DNA from 4 places in the Lysinibacillus sp. NPDC097279 genome. Region 1 is predicted to be linked to each of the others. Evidence: riboswitches for the same ligand, from Rfam matches in the RefSeq annotation. Region 1 holds a riboswitch; each other region holds the start of a gene.

Evidence for each region. A riboswitch is a leader RNA that binds a small molecule or an ion and turns the genes downstream of it on or off. The one in region 1 is predicted to bind thiamine pyrophosphate.
Region 2: linked by a shared signal. The riboswitch ahead of thiM (hydroxyethylthiazole kinase) and the one ahead of thiW (energy coupling factor transporter S component ThiW) in region 1 are both predicted to bind thiamine pyrophosphate.
Region 3: linked by a shared signal. The riboswitch ahead of ACIQ1H_RS06575 (ABC transporter substrate-binding protein) and the one ahead of thiW (energy coupling factor transporter S component ThiW) in region 1 are both predicted to bind thiamine pyrophosphate.
Region 4: linked by a shared signal. The riboswitch ahead of thiC (phosphomethylpyrimidine synthase ThiC) and the one ahead of thiW (energy coupling factor transporter S component ThiW) in region 1 are both predicted to bind thiamine pyrophosphate.

The regions. Positions count from the first base shown of each region.
Region 1 is NZ_JBIWDA010000002.1:39,402-47,007, forward strand. Features, by position in the region: gene ACIQ1H_RS10315 (VWA domain-containing protein) at 1-2,211, shown strand, start outside; gene thiW (energy coupling factor transporter S component ThiW) at 2,270-2,761, opposite strand; TPP riboswitch at 2,962-3,069, opposite strand; gene ACIQ1H_RS10325 (MFS transporter) at 3,125-4,321, opposite strand; gene ACIQ1H_RS10330 (ABC transporter substrate-binding protein) at 4,720-5,793, opposite strand; gene ACIQ1H_RS10335 (ABC transporter permease) at 5,790-6,587, opposite strand; gene ACIQ1H_RS10340 (ABC transporter permease) at 6,584-7,393, opposite strand; gene ACIQ1H_RS10345 (ABC transporter ATP-binding protein) at 7,383-7,606, opposite strand, start outside.
Region 2 is NZ_JBIWDA010000001.1:127,439-135,044, forward strand. Features, by position in the region: gene ACIQ1H_RS00540 (cysteine desulfurase family protein) at 1-525, shown strand, start outside; gene thiI (tRNA uracil 4-sulfurtransferase ThiI) at 522-1,730, shown strand; gene ACIQ1H_RS00550 (alpha/beta-type small acid-soluble spore protein) at 1,945-2,157, shown strand; gene thiE (thiamine phosphate synthase) at 2,279-2,911, opposite strand; gene thiD (bifunctional hydroxymethylpyrimidine kinase/phosphomethylpyrimidine kinase) at 2,901-3,725, opposite strand; gene thiM (hydroxyethylthiazole kinase) at 3,725-4,480, opposite strand; TPP riboswitch at 4,569-4,667, opposite strand; gene mbcS (acyl-CoA synthetase MbcS) at 4,862-6,448, shown strand; gene sppA (signal peptide peptidase SppA) at 6,633-7,606, shown strand, end outside.
Region 3 is NZ_JBIWDA010000001.1:1,298,593-1,306,198, reverse strand. Features, by position in the region: gene parC (DNA topoisomerase IV subunit A) at 1-1,236, shown strand, start outside; gene ACIQ1H_RS06590 (alpha/beta fold hydrolase) at 1,625-2,599, shown strand; gene ACIQ1H_RS06585 (response regulator transcription factor) at 2,613-3,281, shown strand; gene ACIQ1H_RS06580 (sensor histidine kinase) at 3,278-4,276, shown strand; TPP riboswitch at 4,607-4,718, shown strand; gene ACIQ1H_RS06575 (ABC transporter substrate-binding protein) at 4,915-5,910, shown strand; gene ACIQ1H_RS06570 (thiamine-binding protein) at 5,911-6,204, shown strand; gene ACIQ1H_RS06565 (ABC transporter permease) at 6,201-6,974, shown strand; gene ACIQ1H_RS06560 (ABC transporter ATP-binding protein) at 6,949-7,606, shown strand, end outside.
Region 4 is NZ_JBIWDA010000009.1:95,630-103,235, reverse strand. Features, by position in the region: gene ACIQ1H_RS21780 (methyl-accepting chemotaxis protein) at 1-1,550, shown strand, start outside; gene thiC (phosphomethylpyrimidine synthase ThiC) at 1,681-3,459, opposite strand; TPP riboswitch at 3,608-3,722, opposite strand; gene ACIQ1H_RS21770 (AEC family transporter) at 3,770-4,699, opposite strand; gene ACIQ1H_RS21765 (methyl-accepting chemotaxis protein) at 4,974-7,076, opposite strand; gene ACIQ1H_RS21760 (hypothetical protein) at 7,491-7,606, shown strand, end outside.

The sequences.
Region 1 (7,606 bases):
GAGGTTAAAGGAACTGACCAAACGAATATTGAGCAAAGCCTTCAACTGGCTACGGGTATTGTCGATCCGAAAAAGGCAACGAGACTTGTTTTACTAACGGATGCTAATGAAACCCAAGGCAGTGCGTTAGATTTTGCTACGAAGCTAAAGGGCTCCAATATTAGTATAGATGTCGTTCCGTTCCATCAAAACGTGACGAATGATGTGTCACTTAAAAGCTTTGTTACACCACAAGTAGCATACGTAGGTGAACAGCAGCAGCTTGTAACGGAAGTAAATGCTACAGCTGCAGAACAAGGTGAACTATTACTGTACGAAAATGATGAACTCATTCATCGCGAGTCGGTGGAACTTGCAAAAGGTTCAAATGTTTTCACATATAAACATACGGCAACTGCAGAGGGGCTTGTAAAATATGAGGCACAGGTGCAAGTTGGACAGGATGCTATTTTTGAAAATAATAAATTAACAAGTATTACAATGGTGCAAAGCGAGCCACATTTACTTATTGTTAACGGCTACGATACGGCATCACCTATTGCTGTAGCGCTAGGGATGAATTCAATTTCCTATGATGTGATAAATGCAGCAAGCTTGCCAAATGAACTTTCTAGCTATTTGCAATATAACGCTATTATTTTTGATAATGTACCAGGCCACTTAGTTGGTGAAGCGAAGATGAGTGTTATTGAGCAGGCGGTTAAAAACTTCGGTGTTGGCTTTACAATGGTCGGTGGTGAAAATAGCTTTGGCTTGGGTGGCTATTTCAAAACGCCGATTGAAACATTGTTACCTGTTGAAATGGAGATAAAAGGTAAAGAGCAATTACCATCGCTAGGACTTGTCATCGTACTGGACCGTTCAGGAAGTATGTATGGCTCAAAATTAGAGCTAGCGAAAGAAGCAGCCGCACGATCAGTGGAAATGTTACGTGATGAGGATACGCTCGGGTTTATTGCCTTCGATGATCGCCCTTGGGAAATCATCGAAACGGCCCCCCTTGGTAATAAAGAGGAAGCAGTCGATACGATTTTATCAGTGACGCCTGGTGGGGGTACGGAAATATATAGCTCCCTTTCAGCAGCATATGATAGTTTGGCAGATTTAAAATTGCAGAGAAAGCATATTATTTTACTAACAGATGGACAGTCGCAATCAGGCAATTATGAGGATTTAATTGAAAATGGGAAGGAACAAGGGATTACACTTTCTACAGTGGCGATTGGACAAGATGCAGATGGCAACTTACTTCAGTCATTAAGTGAAATGGGTAGTGGTCGTTTCTATGATGTTATTGATGAACAAACAATTCCCTCAATTTTATCCCGTGAAACAGCGATGATTTCCCGTACTTATATAGAGGACAATCCGTTTTATCCTACAATTTATAATGCAACTGGATGGAATACACTTTTTGCAAAGGGTGTGCCACAAATGAATGCATATATTGGCACGACGGCAAAGCAGGGAGCTGCTGTGATAGCTGAAAGTGAGAAGGAAGACCCTGTATTGGCCCTATGGCAATATGGGCTTGGTAAAACATTCGCTTTCACATCAGATTCGACAGGGAAATGGGCTGGTGACTGGGCAAGATGGCAGGAATGGGGATCATTTTGGCAAACAATCATTTCGCAAATGCTACCAAGCTATAATGATGTGGCCTATGATGTACGACTCGATACAGATGGCTCATTTCTCATCACTGATCCGACAAATGAAGCAGCATTTTTAGATATCGTCGCTGTCGATGAAGCGGGTGAGGAGCTTGATTTACAGCTTGAAACGATTTCCGCATCGCAAGTACGGGCAGTTGTGCAAGCGAAACCAGGATTGATTTTTTTCCGTATTGCTGACGAAGATCAGGCTATTTACCAGGCTGGTCTAAGCGTACCGTACAGTGCAGAATATGAATTACGTCCTGTGAATGAAACACTTGTCGAGCAACTAACGAAGCAAACGGGTGGCTCTGTCTTGAAAGAACCACAAGACGTGTTCCGTAATTTCACCAACAAAGGAGCAGAGCGCCAAAATATTGCAACATGGTTACTATTAACGGGGATGCTATTATTCTTCGTAGATATTACGATTCGACGCTTTGGTTGGAGCTTTATAACAAGGCATAAGAAAGAAAAGCCTGTTGAAGAAGCGACTGTCCAGTCAGAGGATACGAATGTTGCACAGTTATTAAAAGGAATGAAAAAACGCTCATAAATAAAAAACGATGGCACATTGAAAAACGCATGTGTCATCGTTTTTTTTATAAACATAGCTATTTCGCAATAAGAAAATGGGGCGCAGTTTTCCGTAGACTGCTAGCCATCATCATGCCAAGAAAGGCTCCGATTAAACTTGATGTAAAAAATGCAGGCATAAAAAATAATGCACCGACAGACGTTCCCATAAATAATTGCGCATATGGAACAGCGACTAATGAGGCAAGAATACCTGTGCCAAATACTTCACCAGCACCAGCAAGCCAATTGCTGCGACTGTATTTATAAGCAAAGGCCGCACATGCCGCACCGATGACGCTTCCAGGAATCGCTAAAAGGGAGCCTGTGCCTGTTAAGATACGAATCAATGCTGTAACGATAGCAACGACGATAGAAGGCATAGGACCTAATAGAATGGCACAGATGACGTTGATCGCATGTTGTACAGGATAGGCACGTGCAATGCCAGTTGGAATGGAGACAAAAATAGAGCCTGCTACTGCAATAGCGACTAATAAAGCCATAGTAGTTAGTTTTCGAATAGACATGATAGTTACTCCTTTTAGTTTTGTGCGATGAATCGCCGATAGAACTCAGTGAATCGCCGATAAAATGTGAGAAATCGCCGATAAAACCGTACAAATCGCCGAGAGACCTCACAAAATCGCCGATAGCACTGCCTGATGAATACAAAAAAGCCGCTTCCTAGTAACGAAAGGAAGCGGCCTTGCATTTTTAAATTACACAAAAGCAAGTGTCGCCACTTCCCTCCGCTAGTGTGAACTAGATCAGGTTCAAAGGGTCCGTATATGAACATATACGTCTCAGCCTTGTAAAGACTCCCCTAGTGGTGTTAAACGATTTAATTTTTCGATAATAAATGTACCATATTTGAAATAATTGTCAATGGACTAATTTGAATCAGGATGCATAAGATGTGGAGCCTTTTTTACGGTCCAAATGAGCGCTAGTAAGAAGCATGTCATTAAAATAATCGACCCGAATATATACGGACTGTTCATATCCCAGTCAAATAAAAGACCCGCAAGTGCAGGACCAATCATATTTCCAAGACTCATATAGGCATTGGTAAGTCCAGCGGCTAAACCTTGCTCATTGCCAGCAAGCTTAGAAATCAGTGTGTTGACTGCTGGACGTATAAGTGTTGTTGCCGTAGAGAAAATTGTTGCGACAACTAAAATTAATGCGAAGCCAGAAACAAATAATATGAGGAAGATTGCTACAGCAGCAATAAATAAATTGACTAATACAACTTTCATTTCCCCATAGCGCTTAAAGAGTGGTGTGATAATGAACATTTGCACAATAACACCGAATGCGCCACCTACAGTTAAGATGATTGCAATATCTGGAGGTGTATAGTTAAATTTCTCAGTTACAAATAATGATAATGTCGTTTGGAAATTGGCGATTCCGAACGAAAACACTAGCATAATAATAAGCATGACAAAGTAAGGCATTTGGACTGAACGCGCCATCTGCTTCGCAAGATTTTCTTGCTTTTGTGCTTTTTGAGCAGCAGTTGGTTTTGTAGAAGGTAATAACACCAACGAAAGGATAGAGGCTATAATAGCCGCTCCTCCAGCCATAAAGAATGGGAAATGCAAACTAACTTTAGAGAGGAACCCGCCAATACCTGGTCCAATCATAAAACCAAGAGACATAGCAGCACCTAACATGCCCATCCCTTTACCTCGTTCTTCATACGTTGTGATATCTGCTACAAATGCCATAATTGGAGGTGCTATAAAGGCAGAACCTAATCCTCCTAAGAAACGAGCAACAAAAAGCATCCACACATCTGTAGATAGCCCAAATGAAATTTGCCCAATACCAGTTACAATCAGACCAAAAACAATCAAATTTTTTCGACCATATCGATCCGAAAGATTCCCAGCAATTGGAGAAAATATAAACTGTGCAAAGGCGAACGTTGCAATTAACATGCCAAGAACTTGTCCTGCAGCACCAAATATGTGTAAGTACTTTGGCATGACAGGAATAATAATTCCGATACTCCCCATTGCGATAAACATATTAAACATTAAAATGTACAAAGCCGCCTTGTTTGACTTCTGCTGGGTCATCGTATACCCCCCTTTTTTCTATTGAAACATTCCTACAGTCTATCATAAAGAAATATTGCTTGGCTATCAGATTATAGTCGTAGGTGAATGACTTGGTTAGCGGAACGAAGACATTGTTTTTCCTTAGAATAATACTGTTAATTTCCGCTACTTGCGGTCTCTTTCCATGGGCACTGTAAGCCGCAACCATTTCGGTGCGCGTGGCCTGTTGCTTCGTACATGTTGTGTGTTACCGCAGGAGTCGCTGCCCGCCGCTCCAATCAACTGAACACATCGAAAGTGAAATTCTATATTAGAACGATTAAAAGAAAAAATGACAAAAGACATCAAATATTTAACTCTTGATGTCTTTTGTCGACTTTTTGAGAGAGAAAAATATTGTTTTTTCTCTTTAGTATTTATCGAATACTCATTTTAAATTCTAAAAACAATTCATTATATTTTCCTAAATAATCTGGGCCAAGGTTTTTATATACTTCTAATGTTTTACGTTGCTCCTCGGAAGGGTAGAAGCGCTCGTCAGCTACAACTTCTTTATCCATTAATTTTGTCGCTGCAATATTAGGAGTAGAGTAGCCTACATAATCCGCATTTTGAGCACCAGATTCCGCTTTTAACATAAAGTTAATAAAAGCATGTGCACCATCAACATTTTTCGAAGTTTTTGGGATAACCATATTGTCAAACCACAAGTTCGAGCCTTCCTCTGGAACAGCGAAGTCTAAATCTTCATTTTCGAATAACATATCTGCTGCTTGACCAGACCAAGTGAGGGCGACAGCCGCTTCATTATTAATCATCAAAGGTGTAATCTCATCACCGATGATTGCTTTCACATTTGGAGCGAGTGTAATTAGCTTATTTGTAGCCTGACGTAATTCTTGATTATTTAACGAGTTAAGAGAATGACCAAGACTATTTAAGCCCATGCCAATAACTTCACGTGCACCGTCTACTAAAAAGACTTTACGTTTTAACGAGGGATCCCATAAATCTTCCCAAGAAGAGAAATCTAAGTCACCGACTAAATCTGGATTATAAACAATACCTACTGTGCCCCAGAAATAAGGAACAGAGTATTCATTGTTATCATCAAATGGTAAATCGAGAAAATACGGATCGATATTTTTAAAATTAGGTATTTTCGTTTTATCTAAAGGAAGGAGTAGGTTTTCCTCCTTCATTTTTTCAATCATGTATTCAGACGGCACGGCAATATCGTAAGCTGTACCACCTTGTTTAATTTTCGTCATCATAGCCTCATTTGAGTCAAATGTTTCGTAAATAACATGGATACCCGTTTCTTTTTCGAATTGCTTTAGCAAATCAGGGTCGATATATTCTCCCCAGTTAAAAATAGTTAATGTATCTTTACCACTTTTACCACCGTTCGCACTCATGGCATCAGCAGCGTACATTAAAAGGGCGGACACGACAAGAATGGCAATGGTTGCTTGAATTAAATTTTTCATCGATGTCCCTCCGTTCTTTTATTTGTACGGCTTGTAAAGAAATAGTAGCCAACTACAACTAATATCGTTACGAAGAATACTAAACCAGAAATTGCGTTAACCGTTAACGAAATACCTGCACGTGCCATCGAGTAAATTTCAACAGATAATGTACTAAAGCCATTTCCTGTTACGAAAAATGTTACGGCAAAGTCATCCAATGAATAAGTTAAAGCGAGAAAGAAACCTGCAAAAATACCAGGCTGAATATATGGTAAAATAACGCGCATCATGACATCTTTTTTTGTAGCACCAAGATCTAAAGCTGCATCAATTAACGACTTATTCATCTCAAGCAACTTCGGTAAAACCATAAGGACTACAATAGGAACACTAAACGCTACATGGGCTAATAATACTGAAGCAAAGCCTAGTTTAATGCCAACCATTGTAAATAATATTAAAAAGCTTGCACCGATAATAACATCTGGACTAACGATTAACACATTATTTAAGGAAAGTAGGGTATTGCGCATTTTCGAATCCTTTACTGTCACAATACCGATTGCGCCTAATGTGCCAATAATTGTTGAAATAAGGGCAGAAAGCAATGCAACAATTACCGTGTTAATTAAAATCACGAGTAGTCTTGAATCCTCAAAAACGGCCTTGTAATGGTCCAATGTAAAGGATTGGAAGTTAGTCATAGAATCCCCACTATTGAATGAGTAAAAGACTAAGTAAAAAATAGGTGCATACAGGACGAGAAAAACGATCGCTAAATACACTTTTGCAGATGTAGAGAGTTTGCTCATCGTACGCGACCTCCTTTATCTTTTTGACCTGTAATAAGCATAATAATTACCATGAATAAAATTAAAAATACGGCAATGGTTGAACCCATGCCCCAGTTTTGCGTCACAAGGAATTGCTGTTCAATTGCTGTACCAAGTGTAATGACACGATTTCCTGCAATTAAGCGAGTAATCATAAATAGTGATAAAGCTGGAATAAATACAACTTGAATCCCTGATTTAACACCATCCATCGTCAATGGTAATACAACGCGACGGAATGTTGTAAAAGCAGATGCACCTAGATCGCGCGCTGCGTATACAAGCGTTGGATTTAGACGATCTAATGAGTTGAAAATCGGTAAAATCATAAAGGGTATGAAAATATATACGGAAACGAAGACAAAGCTAATATCGGTGAATAGCATTTGTTTCGGATCAAAGCCAAATACTTCAATAGCAGCGTTGATTGGACCATATAAACCAAAAATCCCAATAAACGCATATGTTTTTAACAATAAATTAATCCAAGACGGAATAATAATAAGCAATAACCATAGCTGCTTGTGTTTCGTCTTTGTTAAAAAATAAGCCGTCGGGTATGAAATAAGCAGTGTAAAGAAAGTGATTAAAAACGCATACCAAAACGAACTAAGCGTCATTTTTAAATAGACAGAAGAGAAAAAGGCTTTGTAGTTATTAAGCGTAAAATTGCCATGTAAATCTAGTAGGGAATAGTAAACAACGAGAGCAATCGGCGCAATAACAAAAAGTGCAATCCATAAAACGTATGGAAATAACGCTGATTTCGAAGTTTTAGTTTGCATCTTCGTCATCTCCATAGGATTCTAGACGTTTATCGAACTCTTCCTCAGTTTCATTTAAGCGCATTACATGAATGGCTTCTGGATCGAAGTCTAATCCTATTTCTGTCCCTACTTCAGCTTTTTTCAATGAATGAACAAGCCATTCATTGCCTGCCTTGTCATACGTGGAAAGCTCATAATGTACCCCACGGAATAATTGTGTATCTACCTTAA
Region 2 (7,606 bases), on a different contig from region 1:
TCAGGTGTCTTAGCATTCCGAAAAAAAATGCAATGGCAACCATATGCATTAGGTGGAGGACAGGAATTTGGCTTGCGTAGTGGTACAGTTGCTGTTCCACAAGCGGTAGCGCTGTCGAAAGCGGCTCGTATTGCAGTTGAAACAATGAACGAACGCCAAGAGAAATATCGTAATTGGCAACGGGAAATTCGGGCGGAGCTAGAGCAATTTGGTGATGTTGTGCATATTTTATCTACTCCAGAATGTGCGGCTCATATTTTATCATTTAGTGTTCGTGATTTAAAAGGTGAGGTACTGATAAATGCCTTACAAAAATATGGTGTCATTGTATCGACATCAAGTGCTTGTTCGTCAAAGCAAACAAAAACAAGTCATGTTGTAGAAGCATTAAATATTGATGAACACTTTAAAAAGGGTGTTATTCGTGTTAGCTTTGGCGCACATGTAACTTCTGAAGACATCGCACTATTTATACAAGTTATTAAAAAAGTAATGATGGAACTAAAAGGAGAACTTTTATTATGATTTGGAAAGAAATATTAATTCGTTATGGCGAACTTTCTACAAAAGGACGTAACAAAATGGATTTTATCCGTCGTTTACGTGAAAATATTCGCTATGCATTTGCAGATTTAGGGCATTTACACATTCGTACAGAACGTGATCGTATGTTTATTGCCATTCAAGACGAGGCACAAATGAATGTTTTATTAGCAGGATTACCAAAAATATTTGGCATTCAATCATTTAGTCCAGTAGCTGCTTGTGACAAAGATATGGATGCCATGAAACAACTTGCGATTACGATTATGGATACATTTAAACATGAACAATTAACTTTTAAAGTTGAAGTTAAACGTACAGATAAAACATTCCCGTTAGATTCTCACAGCATACAGCGTGAAATTGGTGGACATGTTTTACCTCAATATCAAAACTTATCAGTAAAAGTGAAACATCCTGATGTAGAGCTACGTGTCGAAGTTCGCCACGATTCAACTTACATGATGGCGCAAGTGATTCCTGGCGCAGGTGGAATGCCAGTTGGCTCTAACGGAAAATCTTTATTAATGCTTTCAGGTGGAATTGATAGTCCTGTTGCAGGTTATTTAATGATGAAACGTGGTGTACGTCTAGAAGCAATTCATTTCTTTAGCCCACCATATACAAGCCAAAATTCATTGGAAAAAGTAAAAGTGCTAGCAAATGAGCTAACAAAATTCGGTGCAAGTATTCGATTACATGTAATTCCGTTTACAGAAATTCAAGTGCTTATTAAAGAAAAAGTGCCGTCAAATGTGTCAATGACTACAACGCGTCGTATGATGTTAAAAGTTGCAGATAAAGTACGTGAAGAAATTAATGCACTTGCTATTGTCACAGGGGAAAGTCTTGGACAAGTAGCAAGTCAGACGCTTGAAAGCTTAACAGCTATTAACGCAGTTACAAATACACCAATTTTGCGTCCACTTATATCGAGTGATAAATTAGACATTATTGAAATTGCGGAGAAAATCGGCACATATGAAACGTCAATTCAGCCATTTGAAGATTGTTGTACGATCTTCACGCCTGCTAGTCCGAAAACGAAACCAAAGCTTGAAAAAGTAGAGCATTATGAAAGCTTTTCTGATTTCGATGACCTAATTGAGCGTGCTGTAAAAAACCGTGAAGTGTACATTTTCCCGAAAAAAGACCAGCCTACAGATAAATTTGCAGATTTATTATAAAAAAATTACGTGCGTAACAAATAAATTCGTTATTGTTTTTCGTTTATTTAAAAACGCCATTTAATAAGAAGGAAACCGTCTCAAAAACGTATTTGGGACGGTTTTTTTTAATATTTACTAGCTTATTTCCTTTAGAGTTACATTTTACCTTTAATTTTTTCGTATTAAAAAACAAATATCGCACATTCTATATTCACAAGGAGGTGAGACAGACATGACAAACAACAATGGTAGTTCAAACAAGCTTGCAGTACCTGGTGTACAACAAGCACTTGATCAAATGAAATACGAAATTGCACAAGAATTTGGTGTTCAATTAGGAGCTGACGCTTCAGCTCGTGCTAACGGTTCCGTTGGTGGTGAAATCACTAAACGTCTTGTACAAATGGCAGAATCTCAATTAAAAGGTATGCCAAAAAACCAATAATTGCAGAATAAGCAATTATTGAACTTAAAACCAGTGACCGTAAAAGGCACTGGTTTTAGTTTGTTTAAATTTAGTTTTTTTATGCCATGACTACTTGTATACATACGTGCAACAATGCAAATTACAAAGACAATGATTTGAATGTTGAAACTGTTTTTTGAATATCATTGCTTTCGCAAATAACTGAAATAACCGCTACGCCATCTGCACCTGCTTTAAAAACAGCAAGTGCATTGTCGCAGTCGATGCCACCAATTGCGACGATCGGCAACTGCGGATACATGTTTCTTGCTTGTTGTAAAAACTTAGTTCCACTAGGTGGTTTTGCATCGCTTTTGGACGTCGTTGCATAAATAGGGCCAATCCCTACATAATCCGCTCCATATGTTAAAGCAACTTGTAATTCAGTGGCTGTATGAACCGAAACACCAAGAATCATTTGTCCAATTTTTTGTCGCACTAGTGAGATGGGATGGTCGTCTTGACCAATGTGAAGGCCATCTGCCTTAAGCTTTAGAGCAAGGTCGATATCATCATTCACAATAAAGGGAACGTTGTATTTTCTGCATAGGTTTTGACATTGACGTGCAAATTGTTCGTAGTGCTCATTCGTCAATGCTTGTTGTCCTTTTTCACGAAACTGAAACATCGTAATGCCTGCTTGCAATGCGGATTCAAGAATTTCTAAAGGTTGTCTATTTTTTACGTTCGCTGTGCCCATTATAAAATAAAGCTGTAAATCACTACGTTTCATGAATGGTTACCTCACAAGTATCGAGAAATTTTTTGTAAGCAAAATGATTTGTTGGCCCATTGCCATTGCCAATCAATAAATCATGGCTAATGGCTAGCTGAATAAACTTTTTCGCTTCAATAATCGCTTGTTTTAAAGGCATTTTCTGGCCAATAAAAGCGGTTAAAGCAGCAGAAAATGTACATCCCGTTCCATGTGTATTTTTCGTTGCGATTCGAGTAGATTGCATTGAAAATGTTTTACCATCATTAAAAAATACATAATCTGTTGCAAAGTTATCATCCTGTAGATGACCACCTTTAATAATGACACATTGAACACCTAGCTTTAATAATGACTGTGCAGCTTGTTGGATGTCTGAATAATTGTGTATTTTGCTTGCTGTAAGCGTCTCCGCTTCAGGGATGTTAGGTGTGACGATTGTAGCAAGTGGTAATAGAGTGTTTTTTAACGCCTCAACTGCTTCTTGCTGTAATAAGTTTTCGCCACCTTTGGCGATCATTACAGGATCAACAATAAGTGGAATATTTAAATTAGACATAGCTCCTGCAATAGTATGAATAATATCTGAGGAGAAAAGCATGCCTGTTTTTATTGCACTAATTGAAAAATCCTCCAGCAGTGAATGAAGTTGTTTATTTACAAAAGCTTGATCAATTGGAAACACCCCGCTCACACCTAAAGTATTTTGTGCTGTTAAAGCGGTAATAACGGATGTCCCGAATACATTTAATTCTTGGAAAGTTTTTAAATCAGCTTGAATACCAGCTCCACCACCGCTATCTGAGCCAGCTATTGTCGTCACAATATGCATTATTTTTCACCGTCCTTCGATAAACGGTGAAGCTCATTTAAGACGGACACTGCGAAATCACCATTATATGGCGCACAAGAAGCGGCATGTTCAGCAACTTTTTTATAGCTCGTTAATGTATGGCACAACTGAGTATATGGCTCATTACCTGCCATATAAGCTGCACAGCAAATAGCACTTAATAAACAACCCGTCCCTGTAACTTCTGTCATGCGAGCGTTTCCACCAATAATCCATTTAGAATGCTCACCATCAGTAATAAAATCTTTTTCACCAGTTACAATAACAATGCACTTATATTTTTTAGAAATCTCTTGTGCTTTATCTTCAACAGATATGGAGCCGCTGCCACTATCCACACCTTTTTGTTGCCAATGAACATTAGCAATCGCGGCAAGCTCACCGATATTGCAACGAATAACAGCAAAGTGAACCGCTTCTAATAATTGCTGTATCGTTTGTTTACGTAAAGTTGTTGCCCCAACACCAACAGGGTCCAAAATCACAGGTATACCTAGCGCGTTTGCTTTTTTGCCAGCAAGGAACATCGATTGTTTTGTACGGGTAGTAAGCGTGCCAATATTAATTAATAAGGCTGATGCAATCGATACCATCTCTTCAACTTCGGTTGATTCATCGGCCATGACAGGTGAAGCACCAATTGCTAATAAGCCATTTGCTTGGAAATTGGCAACTACATAATTGGTAATACAATGAATCAATGGCTGTCTTTTACGAATAGTTTGAAAAATCATCATAGTCCTCCTTTTTTGGATGGACGTAAGCATGCAAAAAAGCTCTTTTTCGTGCAAAGTGTACACGTAAAAAGAGCTTATCATCAGTAATAAGATGTGTGTTGCTCCCTACGTCAGTATTAACTAACAGGTTCAAAGGGTCAGGTTTTACCTTCTCAACTCGTTATGAGTCCCCCTGCAATCATGAATTTTTTAGTTGTCCAAAATGTAACATACCTATTCTCAGTATTCAATAGTATTTTATCATTATCTGGAAAGCAGTGACTGATGCCATATAATAAACCATGATAATTGTCATGACTTTGTGAAAATAAGGTCCATCCATTGAAAATCATAAAAAATGAGTTTTATAATAAACCTAGCAATAAGGAGGCAGTTATTATGAAAAGACAGGATTTAATCGCACCAGAATGGTATAACATTGTTGAGGAGATTGAGAAGTATGCTCAGGACCCTTCTAAAAAAGCATTAATTGTTTATAACAATCATGAAGAAATTCAACATATTACATATGCAAATTTACTTGAAAAAGCAAATCAGGCGGCCCATGTATTTACTTCGCAAGGACTAGCAAAAGGTGATGTGCTTTTAGTAATGGTTCCAAGATCTGTTGAGGCATATATCGTATACATAGCAGCATTAAAAGCGGGCTTAACGATTATTCCAAGCTCAGAAATGTTGCGCACAAAGGATATTGAATACCGCATTACACATGCAAATGCCAAAGGAATAATTGCTTACGAGCCATATATTGAGCAATTTGATGAAGTAAATAATCTAAAGGGCATTTTGCAATATGTAATTGGTCAGGCGCATGCCCCATGGCAACCGTTGCTTGAAAAAATGGAGGAGCATCCAACAAACTATACGAATCCTACACCAACAAAAAGTACTGACACTGCTTTTTTAGCCTATACAAGTGGAACAACGGGCAATCCTAAAGCAGCTGTTCATACGCATAGCTGGGGTTATGCTCATTTACGGACAACAGCACCAAATTGGTTAGGTGTACAAGAAAATGATATAGTATGGGCTACTGCGGCACCTGGATGGCAAAAATGGATTTGGAGTCCGTTCCTTGCAACTTTAGGCAGTGGTGCAACAGCCTTTGTCTATAAAGGCAAATTCGATGCATCAACTTATTTGTCGTTGCTTGAAAAATTTAAAGTAAATGTATTATGCTGTACACCGACAGAGTATCGATTTATGGCAGCACTTAATAATTTACAGGATTATAATTTAAGCGAAATCCGCCAAGCGGTATCAGCGGGAGAACCATTGAATAGTGAAGTTGTAAAAGTGTTTTTAGAAACGTTTGATATCCAGGTTCGAGATGGCTACGGACAAACTGAAAATACATTACTTGTAGGGACAATGGTTGGCATGGAAGCGCGCGTTGGGTCAATGGGAAAACCGACACCAGGAAATACAGTAGAAATAATCGACGACCATGGAAATCCTGTGTCTGAAGGTGTAGTTGGGGATATTGCCGTGCATCGTGAAACACCTGCACTCTTTAAAAAATATTTCCAAGATCCCGAACGCACGAGCCTACAATTCCGCGGAGAATGGTATATAACTGGAGACCGTGCATATAAAGATGCCGATGGCTATTTTTGGTTTGAGGGCCGTGGAGATGATGTCATAATTTCTTCAGGCTATACAATAGGGCCATTTGAAGTGGAAGATGCATTAATGAAACACCCTACAGTAAAGGAAGCTGCTGTAGTTGCTAGTCCTGATGAAGTAAGAGGAAATATTGTCAAGGCATTTATTGTCCTGCGTGAAGGTGAGACAGGGGATAATACGCTTATTAAAAAGTTACAAAACCATGTGAAATTAATGACTGCCCCATATAAATATCCACGTGCGATTGAATTTGTAGATGTTTTACCGAAGACTGCATCGGGTAAAATTCGTCGTGTCGAATTACGTCAACAAGAAAAAGCTCTTTATACACATCAATAAATATTTCCTAGGAAATAAAGGCGAATAATCAAAGTTCATGTTTTATTATGAACTTTTGATTTTTTGTTGTAGCCTCATTTATTTATAGTAAAATAATAAACAACAGAACATTTTTACATAAAAATTGCTTAAAAGTGAAACGTTTTGGAAATTTAGACGTATAACGTGTTGAGGAGGCGTTTGTATGAATGTAAAAAGGTGGATAGCCTTGGCTATAGCTGCTGTGTTGTTAGTATTTTCATTAGGAATTAATACGATTTTTGCAATATTTAAATCAGACTTCTTTAGTAATTTTGACAGCATTGTCGCTGGAAATAATTTAAATGTTTATGAAACTGTTATTGAAGGTGAAGATTACAGTAAGCGTATTGCCTATTTAAAAGTGGATGGAACGATTCAAGATGTTGGATCGAACACATTATGGCAAACCGTAGCTTATGATCACCAGTTTTTCTTAAATCAATTGGACAATATTTTATATGATGATTCAGTACAAGGTATTGTGCTAAGTGTAAATTCACCAGGTGGTGGCGTAAAGGAATCGGCAGAAATTTATAAAAAACTGTTGCAAATTAAAGAGGAACGTCAAATTCCAATTTACGTTTCAATGGATTCGATGGCTGCTTCTGGTGGATACTATATTTCTGCACCAGCGGATAAAATATATGCACATCGTGATACGATAACAGGTTCGATTGGTGTCATTATGCAATCTATTAATTATCAGGAACTTGCAGAAAAAGTAGGCGTGAAATTTGAAACGTTTAAATCTGGGCAACATAAAGACATGCTTAGTCCAACACGTGAAATTACTGAAGAAGAACGTGCTATGATGCAGGATATGATTAATGAATCATATGAAGAGTTTGTTGATATTGTGGAACAAGGACGCAATATGTCTGAAGCAGACGTGAAAAAAGTAGCGGATGGTCGAATACTTGGCGGTACAAAGGCACTTGAAGCAGGCTTAATCGATGAAATTGGCGATGAGCAAGCAGCTATTGCAGCTTTACGTCAAGATTATGGTTTAGAAGATGCCGTCTTATTTGAATACAGTTATGATCAAGGTGGTCTACCGTCAATAATTGGTATGAAAGTAAGCTCTCTTTTTGGCCCATCAGCTGAAGAAAAAATGCTAATGAAAATTATGACAGAATA
Region 3 (7,606 bases), on a different contig from region 1:
AATGATAAGCGTGATGCGAAAACAAATTTACAGGTGAAGTATGACTTTACCGAAGTTCAATCTGAAGCAATCGTAAGCTTACAATTATACCGTTTAACAAATACCGATATTACAGAGCTTCGTCATGAACAAGATGAATTAAATGCATTAATTGCAAAGCTAGAAGGTATTTTACACAGTGAGGCGAAGCTTGTTCGTGTCATTAAACAAGAATTGCTCGATATTAAAAAACGTTTTTCTGAGCCACGTCGTTCGAAAATTGAGCAAGAAATTGAAGAAATTAAAATTACGTTAGATGTGCTAGTTCCAAGTGAAGAAGTGGTAGTCACAGTGACAAAAGATGGCTATATTAAGCGAACATCTACACGTTCTCATGCAGCATCCAATGGGCAAGATTTTGCCATGAAGGATTCGGATTATTTATTGTATGAGGCAACGTTAAATACACAGCATCATGTATTGCTGTTCACAAATCGTGGAAATTATATTTATCAGCCTGTGCATGAATTGCCAGATATTCGTTGGAAGGATCTTGGGCAGCATATTTCAAGTATTGTGCCAACTGGTGAAGATGAAACCATTATTGCCGTTTATGGTTTTGATACGTTTGAACAGCCAAACACATATATATTAACGGCTACAAAAGAAGGACAGATTAAACGTTCACTATTAGCTGATTATGCAGTTACACGTTATTCGAAGCCGATTAAAACGATGAATGTGAAATCGGGTGATGAAATGATACTGGCGGATATTGTTTCAGACGATGCCGAATTGTTATTAATAACAGATACTGCATATGCTATCCGCTTCCCAATTGAGGAGCTCCCTGTTACTGGTGTTAAAACTGGTGGTGTGAAGGGAATTACATTGAAAGATGGGGAAGCATTAGTTGGTGTTACTATATTAAAACCATCTGACACAGAGTATGTTGTCATTGTTACACAGCGTGGCGCGGTGAAGAAGATGAATGTCGCTGAAGTCGATATCGCGAGTCGCGCAAAACGCGGTTTAAAAGTGTTAACAGAATTAAAAGCAAATCCACATCGAATTGTTGCGGTTGTCAAGGCTAGTGATGAGGAGCAAGTTGTTGTTGAAACGGATAAGGGCGTGCAAGAAATCATTGATGTCAAAGGGTTAACGCGCGCTGACCGTCATTCAAATGGTTCCTTTAAAGTCGATATCGCGACAGATGGTGCCATTTCACATGTTGTTAAAACGAAAAAAGAAGAATAACAAATTACTTTGCCCACGTTCATTCAAAGAACGTGGGCTTTATTTGATAAGGGCTGTATATTCAATAAGTGTTGCAGTTAAAAAAGGCACAATTAATTTGCACGCTTTTTAATTCAATCGGTCAAATTAATTGAATAAAAACATAAATCTAAAATTGGATACTTATGTTAAAGTTAAGTAAAGGAAGGGAAGAAATATATTTAAACGCACAGTTATAAAGTGCTCCTAGGAAAGTCACGAATCGTTGATTTAAAAGCATTCGTGACTTTTTAATGTGAACAACAACTTTAGTCAGTCGCTATCGCCATTAAAAAATTATCAAAAGTTTATAAGAATTATATTTTTCTACTTTAACCTTGTATTAATAATTGAAAGGGGGAAGTAGAAAATGAAAAAAATGATAAAGTGGTTTTTGATAAGCTTCTTCACAATATTGATTGTGCTTATCGGCTCTGTATTTAGCTTCCATAAGTTCAAAGAGAATAAAGAGACATCGTTATTAGAGAATAATACAGGTAAACTAATCGATTTTAACGGGAAGAAGCTTAACATTTTTTCAGAAGGTCAGGGCGCAGAGACATTTGTATTTATGGCTGGCTCAGCAGTAGCAGCACCTATGTATGAATTAAAAAGCTTGTATCGTCATTTCTCAAAAGAAAATAAAATTGCCGTTGTGGAAAGAGCAGGATATGGGTATAGTGATGTATTTAACGACGATCGAGATATCGATGTAATAGTAGAACAAACGAGGGAAGCACTAATTAAAAGCGGCAATAAGCCCCCTTATATATTAGTACCACACTCTATTTCAGGAATCGAAGCTATCTATTGGGCGCAGAAATATCCGAAAGAAGTGAAAGCGATTGTGGCGTTAGATATCGGTTTACCTTCTCAATATATAAAACATCCTGTAAGTTTCGTAGAAAAGGCTTTTATGAAGGCAGGAACTATATTAAGTGCATTAGGATTTCAAAGATTGTTTCCGTTTTTAGCCTATAACGAAGCCGTCTTAGAGAAAGATTTTTTGACTTCACAAGAAAAAACTATATTTAAGGCAATATCAAATAAACAGGGAATCAACCATGATATGGAACAAGAAATGCTACATTCCGTAACTAATAGCAAAAAGTCGACCGCATTACCTATTCCAAAAACAACACCTATTTTATTGATTGATGCTTACCTTGATAAAAATTCTGAAGCGGCGAAAGCATCACTAAAAGATTATCAGGATTTTGTAAAGAAGTTAGACGTTTCAAATGTTATTCAAATAAAAAGTAAGCATAGTATTTACTTGTACCATTCAACTGAAATCTATGAAGAAACGCAAAAGTTCTTGCAAGAGAAGGTTGAAAAAAAGTGAGGAATATACGAAAATGTTGTTTTCAATTTTACTTGTAGAAGATGATGAAATGATTGGAAGTTTATTGGAGAATATACTTCAAAAAGAAGGTTATAAAGTAATCTGGTTAAAAAATGGTACTTCTTTATATACCGTTATTAAGCAAGTGGACATTGTTATTATGGATATTATGCTACCAGGCGAGGACGGGTATCATATTTCTATGCGAATTAATCAGTTAGGGCATAATATTCCTATCATATTTTTAACGGCTAGAAGTGATATTGATAGTAAATTAAGAGGGCTTGAAATTGGAGAAGATTACATGGTGAAGCCATTTGATCCGAGGGAATTATTAATACGCATAAAAAATAGATTAGCTGCTTCTTACGGAATTCACAAACAAATACAGCATTTATCCATAGATGTTACTCATAAGCGTGTTGTTAATAATCAAAATAATAAAGAAGTCGAATTTACAGCCATTGAAAAGAAAATATTCTTTTACCTTTATGAAAACGCAGATTTTATTTTATCTAAAGAACAATTCATTGATTACCTTTGGCAGCTAGAAGATCGTAATCCCAATTTAATTAATGTGTATATTAAAAAGCTCCGCAACAAGATTGCCGATACAGATGGTGTGATTATTCAAAATGTATATGGAGAAGGGTATCGTATGAATACCCGTGTTAAACAATGAAACTAAAAAAGAAATATCAACTATTGCTATTATCGGTTATATTCAGTGTTCCTCTTTCTATTGTAGTGATTAATGTTATTGTAACGGTAATTTACAATTATTTTTCAAATGATACAGAAACCCAGTTTTTTGAGTCAAAAGCCTATCCAATAATGCTAGGTTTATTTCTCGTCAGCTTTTTTACTTTGGCTATATTATTTTCCAAATCCATTAATTCATTAATTAAACGAATAAATGAATTAAACCAAACCATTATGGAGTTGGCGAGTAATGACAAGAAGAGACTTCAAAAGATCTCTTACTCTAGAAATGATGAATTAGGGGATTTAACTAATGCAGTAAACCTGCTCATTGACCGTACGATATCGAAGGAAATTGAAATAATGCAACAAGAGCAAATGAAACTAGAACTTTTAACGCAGTTGCGCCATGATATTAATACACCTTTAACAGCTATGCGCTTACAACTTTACACAATCGAAAATGATTTTTCACAACATCAGGATATTTTCAATTCTCTAAACGAACAAATAAACTATATTTCGAAATTATCCAATGAATATGACTTTGAGCGCTTATCTCGTGTTGATAATTCCTATATAATCATGGAAAAAGTCGACGTTCCAAAACTTATCCATACCATCATTTTAAAGTGGAATTTTTTATATAAAATCAATCAAATCTCTATTGTGTTAAACGATTCTCCAACGAAATTCCATTGGAAGAGTAATGAAATTTGGTTGCACAGATTATTTGATAATATCTTCCAAAATATTTTGCGTCATGCAGCATGCGATACTTTGGAAATCACTTTGCAAAAAAACGTAATTATATTTAAAGATAATGGGGTTGGGTTTAATGTGGTGGAAAAGGGCACTGGCCTACGAATCATCGAAGATATTTGCCGAATGCTTGAACTACAGAGTACAATCCAATCTAACGAAAAAGGTACTCAAGTTACGATAAGTTATGCGCAACATTCAAACTTTTTGTAATGGCAACACCAGCAAATTAAAAGCCTCCCAAAATTGTATTTGAGATCAACTTTATGTTTAACGGGGTAAATGCATAAATCATACATGGAATTGGGTGCTTTTGTTTACACATTTTTCGATTGTTTTTTCGGAAGTGATATTTGTCCCAAAATACCATACAGCATAGTCTGCTACTCCAAACGCCATGCTTAAAACCTTTTCTATTTGCAAAAGTCATGTCGCAGATTACTAGTATAGTCTTGTAAAAGCTCATTTTTTTCAACTACGAAAATTACTAGCTTGTCATTTTACGATACATATGGGTATAATAATCAACGAAAAGTTCATAAGTTAAGAATGTAGGGGGGCTGGAAGTTGCCAGCTGAGATTGCGTCCGTTTAGATGCTGACCCTTTGAACCTGATTTGGCTCGTACCAGCGTAGGGAACATCTATTCAAAAATAATCATTTACTATTTTTTGATACCGTTTGCAAACGTCTGGGATAACTCCCAGGCGTTTTTTGTTTAGGATTCATTATTCCACCTAAAACGAGGAGTAATCAATCATAAGCACTGCAAATGGCCTTAGAATACCTTTTTTTCTGGTGTAAACATTCAATCATGAACACTTTCAAACTACTAGACTTGGAGGACACAGCATGAAAAAGTGGTTTTTCGTTCTTATTGCTGCATTAGTAACATTAGTTGGTTGTAGCGAAAAAGAGGACAAAGAGGAAACAAACTCATTAAAAAAGGTATCCGTTGTACTAGACTGGACACCTAATACAAATCATACAGGACTGTATGTGGCGAAAAAGCTGGGCTACTTTGAGGAGCAAGGCTTAGACGTGGACATTATTTTACCTGGTGATGCTGGTGCTGATCAGCTAGTTGCATCAGGCAAAGCACAGTTTGGCGTAAGCTATCAGGAAGGTATTACGCAAGCACGTGTACAGGGTGTACCACTTGTATCAATTGCCGCAATTATTCAGCATAATACATCTGGCTTTGCTTCGATTGCTTCAAAGGGCATTACATCTCCAAAGGACTATGAAGGAAAAACGTATGGTGGCTGGGGAAGCCCAATAGAACAAGCTGTTTTACAATCACTTATGCAAAAAGAACAGGCGGATATCAAAAAATTAGATATTGTTAATGCAGGAGATTTAGACTTTTTCACCATGATGCAAAAGGATATTGATTTTGCCTGGATCTATTATGCGTGGACAGGTATTGAGGCGGAGCTACGTGGGGAAACATTAAATATGCAGTATTTAACAGACTATAGTGAGCAACTTGATTATTATACACCTGTTTTAGCTACGAATGAAAAGATGATTAAGGATAATCCTGATGTGGTAAAGGCATTTGTAGCTGCAACGACAAAAGGCTATGAGTATGCCATTGAGCAACCTAATGAAGCGGCTGATATTTTACTTGAAGCGGTACCTGACTTAGATAAAGCACTTGTGCATAAAAGTCAAGAATGGCTAGCAAACAAATATCAAGATGATGCAGCGCAATGGGGCGAACAAAAATTAGCAGTTTGGGAAAACTATGCGGAATGGATGACGAAAAACAACGTCTTAGAAGGAAAATTTAATGCAGAGCAAGCATTTACAAATGATTTCTTACCAACGAAAGGAGCAAATTAAATGGCTAATTCATTAATCAGTGTTCAAATTATACCGAAAACAGAAAAATATGAGGATGTCATCCCTTTCGTGGATGCGGCAATTGCAATTATCGATGCTGCAGGTGTGCGCTATGAGGTGCAGCCACTAGAAACGACTATGGAGGGAGAACTGTCTACCTTACTCCAAATTATTGAACAGATGAATCAAAAAATGATTGACTTAGGTGCCATTAATGTAATTACACAAGTAAAAATTTTATATCAGCCAACTGGCATTACAATGGGGACATTGACGGAGAAATATCGAGGATGAAACAAGTAGTAACGAAAGGAAGGTCGATTATTTTTATCGCCTTCCTATTAGTCATCTGGGAAGTCATTATCCGTTTTGCTGAAATCCCACATTGGCTATTGCCAGCGCCGAGTGCCATCGTGATGGAGGGCATTCACTCTTACCAAACGTTTCTTCCCCATGTTTTCGCTACTATACAGCTTGCTGTGATAGGTCTTGCTATTGGTGTGCTTTGTGGCTTGAGTGTTGCGGTGTTATTACATCGTTCAAATACAATGCGGGCATTCTTATATCCGATTTTAATTGTGTCGCAAAATGTGCCAGTGCTCGTTTTAGCGCCATTATTAATTATTTGGTTTGGCTTTGGGCTGTTACCAAAGCTAATTATTATTTGTCTCGTTTGCTTTTTCCCAATCGTTATTGCGGCAATGGATGGCTTTCGTCAAACGTCACCAGAACTTAAGCATTATTTTGCGATGATTGGTGCTACAAAACGTCAAACGTTTTGGAAATTAGAATGGCCATTTGCCTATCCATCTATATTTTCAGGTATTAAAATTGCCGCGACATATAGTGTGATGGGAGCAGTCATCGCGGAATGGCTTGGTGCGAAAAAGGGGATTGGTGTTTATATGACACTTGCTCAATCATCGTTTCGAACGGATCGTGTATTTGTGGCGATATTTGCGATAGTTTTGTTAAGTTTATTGTTATTTAGTGTTATACGTTTCGTCGAAAAGATTACTGTAAAGGGGAGAGGATCACATGCTGAACATTCAAGACATTTCTAAATCCTTTGGCGCGCTTGAAGTAGTGAAAAACCTATCCTTTACGGTAAAGGAGGGCGAATTTGTAGCGATCATTGGTCCCTCAGGTAGTGGGAAAAGTACGCTTTTTCAATTAATAGGCGGTATATCGCCCTTAAATCAAGGAGCTATTTTGTTAAATGGAGAAAACATTCAGCAAAAACCAGGCACCATCGGCTACATGCCACAGCAACCTAGCTTATTACCTTGGCGGACAATTTTGGAAAATGTCACGATTGTCGAAGAATTACATCATCGACCTAATATAGAGATTGCAAGAAAGTGGTTAGAAAAGGTTGGCCTAGCTTCTTTTGAAAATGCATATCCCCATGCTTTATCTGGAGGCATGCAGCAGCGCGTATCCTTTCTGCGAGCAATCGTCAGTGAGAAACCGATACTATGCCTAGATGAGCCGTTCTCAGCTCTAGACGAGTTTACAAGACTAGAAATGCAAGCGTGGTTGTTATCGATTTGGGAGGAACATAAAAAATCTATTTTGTTCGTTACACATAGTATTGAAGAAGCGTTATTTTTAGCTGATCGGATTATCGTATTAACAAAACGTCCAGCTACGATCAAGGAGGAAATCATTGTTCCGTTTGCACGACCACGCTCTG
Region 4 (7,606 bases), on a different contig from region 1:
AACTGATTCAAATCGATAAAATCCTTACCGCCGCTGCTTTGCAAGGAAACTATATTCGTTCATATATGCTCGAACCAGATGACGTAACAATACAAAAGCTTCAGGAACAAGAACAACTAATCCAAGCTAAAATAACAGAGCTTGATAAAATATTTACTAGTGAAACGACACAAGAGCAAATGGAAATTATTAAATCGAACCAAGTCATTTTTGAAAAAGCAGCATTAGAGATTATTAATACATATAACCCAGATGATTTACAATCTGCTATCGACATTCTTAGGACAAGAGCACATCCTGCAAGAGAAGCAATACAACAGGCAATCCATGATATTGCCCTTTACGAAGAACAACAAATACAAATAGCCCGTGCTGAGTCGTCCAATGCGGAGAACGTCAGCTCTGTTATCGTTCTAAGCATCTCCGTCATTTCGATTATTTTCTCCTTCATCGTTGTATTCTTTATGACACGAGCTATTACAATTCCAGTTAATAAACTAGCCACAGCGGCAAATGTAATCGCTACTGGCGATTTACGTCAAAAAAATGTAGAAGTAAAAACAAAAGATGAAATTCGAAATTTAGCGAACTCATTTAATGTTATGAAATCTAATTTACGCTCACTTATTAATAATGTTGCAAAAAATGTTGAGTACACTACTTCTAGCTCAGCAGAATTATCGGCAAGTACAGATGAAGTTTCTCTAGCTTCGAACGACATTGCAAAGCGTATAAAATTGATGGCAAAGGACGGTAACCAAGCTGTCATTACAGGTCAGGAAACCTCTAGTGCCATGGACGAAACTGCTCGCGGTGTTCAACGCATCGCTGAAGCAACGCAAATGCTCCATTCGAAGGCTGTCGATACACAAAGTGTTGCAAATAACGGTGAGAAAATGTTACAAACAACGGAAAGTCAAATGATGGTCATTCAGCAATCCTCAGATAAGACGAATGAACTTATTAAACAGTTAAGTACACAATCAGCTGAAATTGAAAATATTACGAAAGTTATTACTGATATTACCGATCAAACCAACCTACTCGCCCTTAATGCAGCCATCGAAGCTGCACGAGCAGGCGAACATGGGCAAGGCTTTGCAGTCGTTGCTGATGAAGTACGTAAGCTTGCTGAAGAGTCCAAAATATCCGCTAACCAAATTATCAATTTAACTACAAATATTCAGCAAAACACAAGAGAAGTAGAGAAGGCAGTGGGCGTAACAGTGCAAAAAGTTGATGAAGGCGTTACTTACATTCATGATGCCCAAACGGCTTTTAATAAAATAATGGACGCCATTGAACATATGGCATATGAAATCGAAGACGTTTCCGCTTCCACACAGCAAATTTCTGCAGCTACAGAGGAGGTTGCTGCATCAGTTAACGAAATGTCATCCGTGGCAAAAAATGCGGCCCAGCAATCTGAATTAATAGCAGCTGCCATTCAAGAGCAGTCAGCAATCATTCAAGAGGTTAACGATGTTGCGAAATCATTAAGTGATGAGGCAATAACCCTTCAAGAAGAGATCAATAAATTTAAAGTCTAAGAGCAGGCAAAAAAGAAAAAGTGTTAGATTGATTGCAATCAATCTAACACTTTTTTTGCTGTAAACATGGTTATCCGCTCCGACGAATACTTTTCGCTTCGACTACCGTGCTCTAGTTTCTAGTTCTATATCACTGATATTGTTTGCTCCCAGCGTCTTGAAATTCTTTTGCCTTTTCCCGCATCCCTTGATGAATAGCTTCTGTCGTATTTAAATCTTTTTCTTTCGCATAGTTACGAATATCTTGAGAAATTCTCATACTGCAAAACTTAGGACCACACATTGAGCAAAAATGTGCCGTTTTCGCTCCTTCTGCTGGTAATGTTTCATCATGATATTCTACAGCTCGCTCTGGATCTAATGATAAATTAAACTGATCGCGCCAACGAAACTCAAATCGTGCCTTCGAAAGAGCGTCATCTCTCTGCTGGGCACCAGGATGACCTTTAGCCAAGTCCGCTGCATGTGCGGCAATTTTATATGTGATTACACCTACACGGACATCTTCTCGATTTGGTAACCCTAAATGTTCCTTCGGTGTTACATAGCACAGCATGGCTGTTCCAAACCAGCCAATCATTGCAGCACCAATTGCTGACGTAATGTGATCATAGCCAGGCGCAATATCTGTTGTGAGAGGACCCAATGTATAAAACGGTGCTTCTTTACAAACTTCCAATTGCTTGTCCATATTTTCCTTAATGAGATGCATTGGCACATGCCCAGGCCCCTCTACCATCACTTGTACATCGTGCTTCCACGCAATTTGCGTTAACTCCCCTAGCGTTTCAAGCTCTGCGAACTGCGCCTCGTCATTGGCATCTGCAATTGAGCCTGGTCGTAAACCGTCCCCTAATGAAAAGGCTACATCATACGTTTTCATAATTTCACAAATTTCTTCAAAATGAGTATATAAGAAGTTTTCTTGATGATGGAATAGACACCACTGTGCCATAATTGAGCCTCCCCGCGATACAATGCCCGTTACACGATTAGCTGTAAGCGGTACATATCGCAGCAACACACCTGCGTGAATCGTGAAGTAATCAACCCCTTGTTCAGCCTGCTCGATTAGCGTGTCCCGATACACCTCCCACGTTAAATCCTCGGCAACGCCATTTACCTTTTCAAGCGCCTGATAAATGGGTACTGTTCCAACAGGCACAGCGGCATTCCGAATAATCCATTCCCGAGTTGTATGAATGTGCTTACCAGTAGATAAATCCATAATATTATCAGCACCCCATCGTGTTGCCCATGTCATTTTTTCAACTTCCTCAGCAATGGATGAGGTTACTGCTGAATTCCCAATATTAGCGTTAATTTTTACATGGAAGTTACGACCGATAATCATCGGTTCTGCCTCTGGATGATTAATATTAGATGGCATGATAGCACGGCCCGCAGCAATTTCTGCACGAACAAATTCAGGTTTTGAATTTTCACGAATCGCCACAAATTCCATTTCTGGAGTAACAATTCCTTGTCTTGCATAATGCAGTTGAGTCACATTGCGGCCTTTTTTCGCACGTAAAGGTTTGCGAGAAAGGTTCGGAAAAACATTTTCCTTTATGCGCGGGTCATCCGCATTGCGGAAGCCATTATCCTCGGGCTTAATGGTACGTCCCTCGTATTCCTCTACATCGCCCCGTTCTTTAATCCACCCACTACGCAAAGCTGGTAAACCTTTTGTTATATCCACTTTGTAGGTTGGATCTGTATAAGGGCCACTCGTATCATATACCCTTACAGGTGCATTCTCCTCTTCACCAAAACTCCCTGTTGTGGGGCTTAGCTTAATTTCACGCATCGGCACTAAAATATCTGGTCGTGTTCCTTCTACATAAACTTTTTTACTCCCGTCAAAGCTTGTCATAATGTTCATGTTTTTTTCGCTAACTGTTGTCATTTACTATTCCGCTCCCTTTTTCGCAAATTATGAAAAGGACCGAATCTAGCCCACCCCAACAAGTAGCATTACAAACAAAAAGCCGAATCCAAAAAATATTGGATCCGGCTGTACATGTAAGGTTACATTTATCGCAAAGTATAAGGAGTGCGAAGTTCATTAACTTTCCCACGCTGGTATGAGCCAGATCAGGTCCAAAGGGTCAAGAAACCTCAATGCGTTTCCCTCTCAGCCCGACTCATCGGACTCCCCTAGTTAAGCTATTCAGTTTGATGCTAGTGTAACAGATATTCCTAATAGATGGAAGTCATTAAGTAAATAGTATTTCTGCCATATAAATTACAATTGTTACTGTAATACAGCTAACAATCGTCGAAAAAAGCACTGTTTGTGCAGCGGTTTCTGACCCTAAATCATATTCAAGTGCTAAACTCGAGCTATTACGCGACGTTGGGAATGCACTTGCAATAAAGAGCGATTGGGCCACAACACCCTCTAGGCCGAGAACAAAAATGATAAGTAATGCAACGGCAGGTCCTACTACTAAACGTGTAAAACAGCTGACAAACACAGTTTTATTGAACATTGATTTAATTTCAAGCTGAGATAGCTGTGCACCGAGCGTAATAAGAGCAACAGCGATAAATCCATCAGCAACGTGGTCAATTGGAATACGAATAAATTGGGGAATGCCAATATTAAAGAAATTCATTGCTACACCTATAATGAGCGCATGAATAATCGGCATTTTTAGAAAGTCCTTCACTATGGCCATGCCTGACTTTGTTGAAGAAATTAAATTATATAAACCATATGTATAGGTCGTTACATTTTGAAAAATAACGAGAATAACTTGAATTGCCACCCCAATTGGTTGTGCCACAAAAATCATTTGTGCCACCGGGATACCATAGTTGCCAGAGTTAATGAGGACAACACTATTTTTAAATACAGCTGCCTCGGTTTTCTTTAAGCCTAACCCCTTCGCTATAAAATGACCAAGCACCATCTGACTCCCAATAAAAAGCACAATAAATAGCGCCACTTCACCTAGCACCGATAGTTCCACACTTGTTTCATATAAATTTACAAAGACAGCTGCTGGCATAAAACAATATGTAATAAGCTGAGATAGTGCTTTTAAGTTAAATTGAAATTTCTTTTGTAAAAACGCACCAAGTACAAGCAACACCAAAATAGGTGCAACAATTTTAAAGAAAATCATACCGAGATACATCATGGAGGCGCCCCCCTTTCATCTTTCTATAGTAAAACTGTTCACAAACTAGGTCAATGCCACTCTCGGCTCAAGCTGTTGCCATAAAAAGAGGCTGCCCTTAGAAAAGGACAGCCTCTATCTTAACTTATCTACAAAGGATATAAAGAAGTTTTATCGGCGATTCTGCACAGGTAATCGGCGATTTCCACTGGGTTATCGGCGATTCCTTCACGTCTATCGGCGATTTCCATGATTTTATCGGCGATTCCTACTACCTACTACAATTTAAAAATCATTAAGCAAGTTTAAATCGGTTCACGACTTCTTGTAGTTCTTTAGAGATTTGGTTCATATTATTAATAGATTCTGCAACCTTTTGCATTTCTGCCTGTTGATCCACAGCAGATGCACTTACTTGCTCTGCAGAAGCCGCAGTTTCCTCTGAAACGGCAGAAATACTTTGAATCGCTGTAATTGCCTGATCTTTTTGCTCTAGCATTTGTGAAAGGTTTGATAATAGCTCATTAATTGACGTTGCAATAGAGTGAGAAAGCTCATTATTATCTTTAAAAGCTAGCTCTGTATTTTGCACTGATTCATTTTGAGCTTGCATTAAGTCAGCATTTGAAGCGATAACAGACACCGTTTGATTTGCGTCTTCTAGAATGCTAGTTACAGTTTTCTTAATAACCTCTGTTTCGTTTTTAGACTGTTCCGCTAGTTTACGAACTTCTTCTGCTACAACTGCAAAGCCTTTTCCATGCTCTCCTGCACGAGCAGCCTCAATACTTGCATTTAATGCTAATAAGTTAGTTTGCTCTGTTATTCCTTGAATAGAGACAATAATTTGGTTGATATTTCTGATGTTACTAGATAAGGATTCCATCTGACCTTGAATGCGGACATTCATTTCGTTCGTTTCAGCATTTCGGTCACGTAAACTTTCAACTTCTTTCATGCCCTGCTCTGTAGAAGCTTTTGTTTTTATCGACAGCGCATCCATTTGCTTGGAAAGCGTTGTTATTGCGTCAATTTGCTCAGATAAATCAATCATTCGATAATTGGTTTCTTCCGTATCCTCTGATTGTTTCGAAGCACCTTGCGCAATTTCATTGATAGCTACAGATACTTCCTGATTAGAGGCGACAATTTCATTAAATGCTTCATTCACATTATGTGATGATTGATTAAGTATTGTAGAAGAATTTAGCACTGTATGTATAGCATCATTCGTTTTGTCCAGCATAATATTATAGGCTAATGCAACAGCACCAATTTCATCTGATTGAATATATTTTTCGTCTATTTTTTTCGTTAAATCGCCTTCTGCAGCCGTTTCAATGGATGCCCGTAAAACTTTCAAAGGCTTTAACTGTTTAAAGATAAACATCGCACTGGCAGCAGCCATTAAAACAACCATAATTATTGCAGCTACAATCGTAACGATGAGAACTTTATTATACGTTTCTAATATTTTCGTTTTAGGTAAAACTAATTGTACGGTCCATACTTCATCGATATTTTCTAACTTCATTGGAGCAAAGGCGTTATATGATTTTTCGCCAAGTTGCTTGGAATCTACATAAAGACTATCTGCTACACCATTGTCCATGGACTGTTTAACAGTTTTCCAATCAATTGCGTCTTGCATATTCGTCCCATCTAACTTTTCGTTAATACTATTAACTGTTAACATACCTTGATCTGTAATTATGCCTGCGTAACCACCTTCAGGCTCAATAGAATTGGCTAATTCCTTTAAAAAATCGATAGATAAAGTGGCCGATAAAACACCGAAATATGTACCTTTGCTATTAACTAGTGGTACTGCAATAGTCGTCATTGAAATGGTATTACCATTTACATTAAATTCATACGGCTCCGTTAAAATCGCACGACCTTCTTCTTTTGGAATTCGATACCATTCAGCACCATTCTTTTCATCAAGCCCAACTACAGGATTAATAATAGTTTGGTCTTTCCCTCTTGTTAAATAAGGTATAAAGCGATTTTGTTGGTCAACTAAAGCAGTGTCTACAGTTGGCGCAATTTTCACTGTGTTATTTTCTAAAATAGCCCCTACACCTAGTAAATCCTTATTGTCGTCTAGGTTATTTTGTAGTATATCCATTACATCCTCTGTCGATAGTTCACCCTTGCCTTGCATTGTTTGAACAATTCGTTTTGTCGTTTGTAATGTATCATTTACTTTCTTAAACCGTTCGCTCATATTTGCTGCTGATAGTTCTGCATTTTGCAGCGTTGCGTCTTCTGAATCATGTATACTCTGATTATAAAGAATCATACTTGTTACCAATGTATAAGCAATAAATAACACGATAAATAACCCTATTATTAAAGATGAGAGTTTTAAAGCTATACTTTTGGATTTTTTCATGCCAACACCTCCATTTTCATTAAACAATAATAATGTATGGACCTACGTTTCACAACAAAAAACAATCTTATTTTACCAAGACAATTAAAATTTTCTAATAAAATTCATGATTTTTAGACAATAAATTGATACATACACCCATTTATACTAAATTTTGTTATTATTCTATTCATTAAACATCTATAGGCATTTGGAATAACTACATTCCAAATGCCTATAGTTAAAAGCTTATATATCTAAGAAAATACCTGCTCTCTTTATAACTCCAACAGTTTTGGCAACTCTCTCTTTAGTATTTAAGATATAGTACGTTATAAAAAACGAACAACCTTTTTACCTATTAACCTAAAATATGCATAAAAAATCCTTAAGCTATGATAAAATTAATATTATTAAAATAGGAGGTTTGCCCGTATGAAACATAAAAAAAGCCTAGCCTTGCTTGCTCTAGTAGCCGTTCCATCCCTTATTTATACTACACCTATAACGTCTGCATCGGCTGCCGATACTTCGACACATGCAAAGACGGC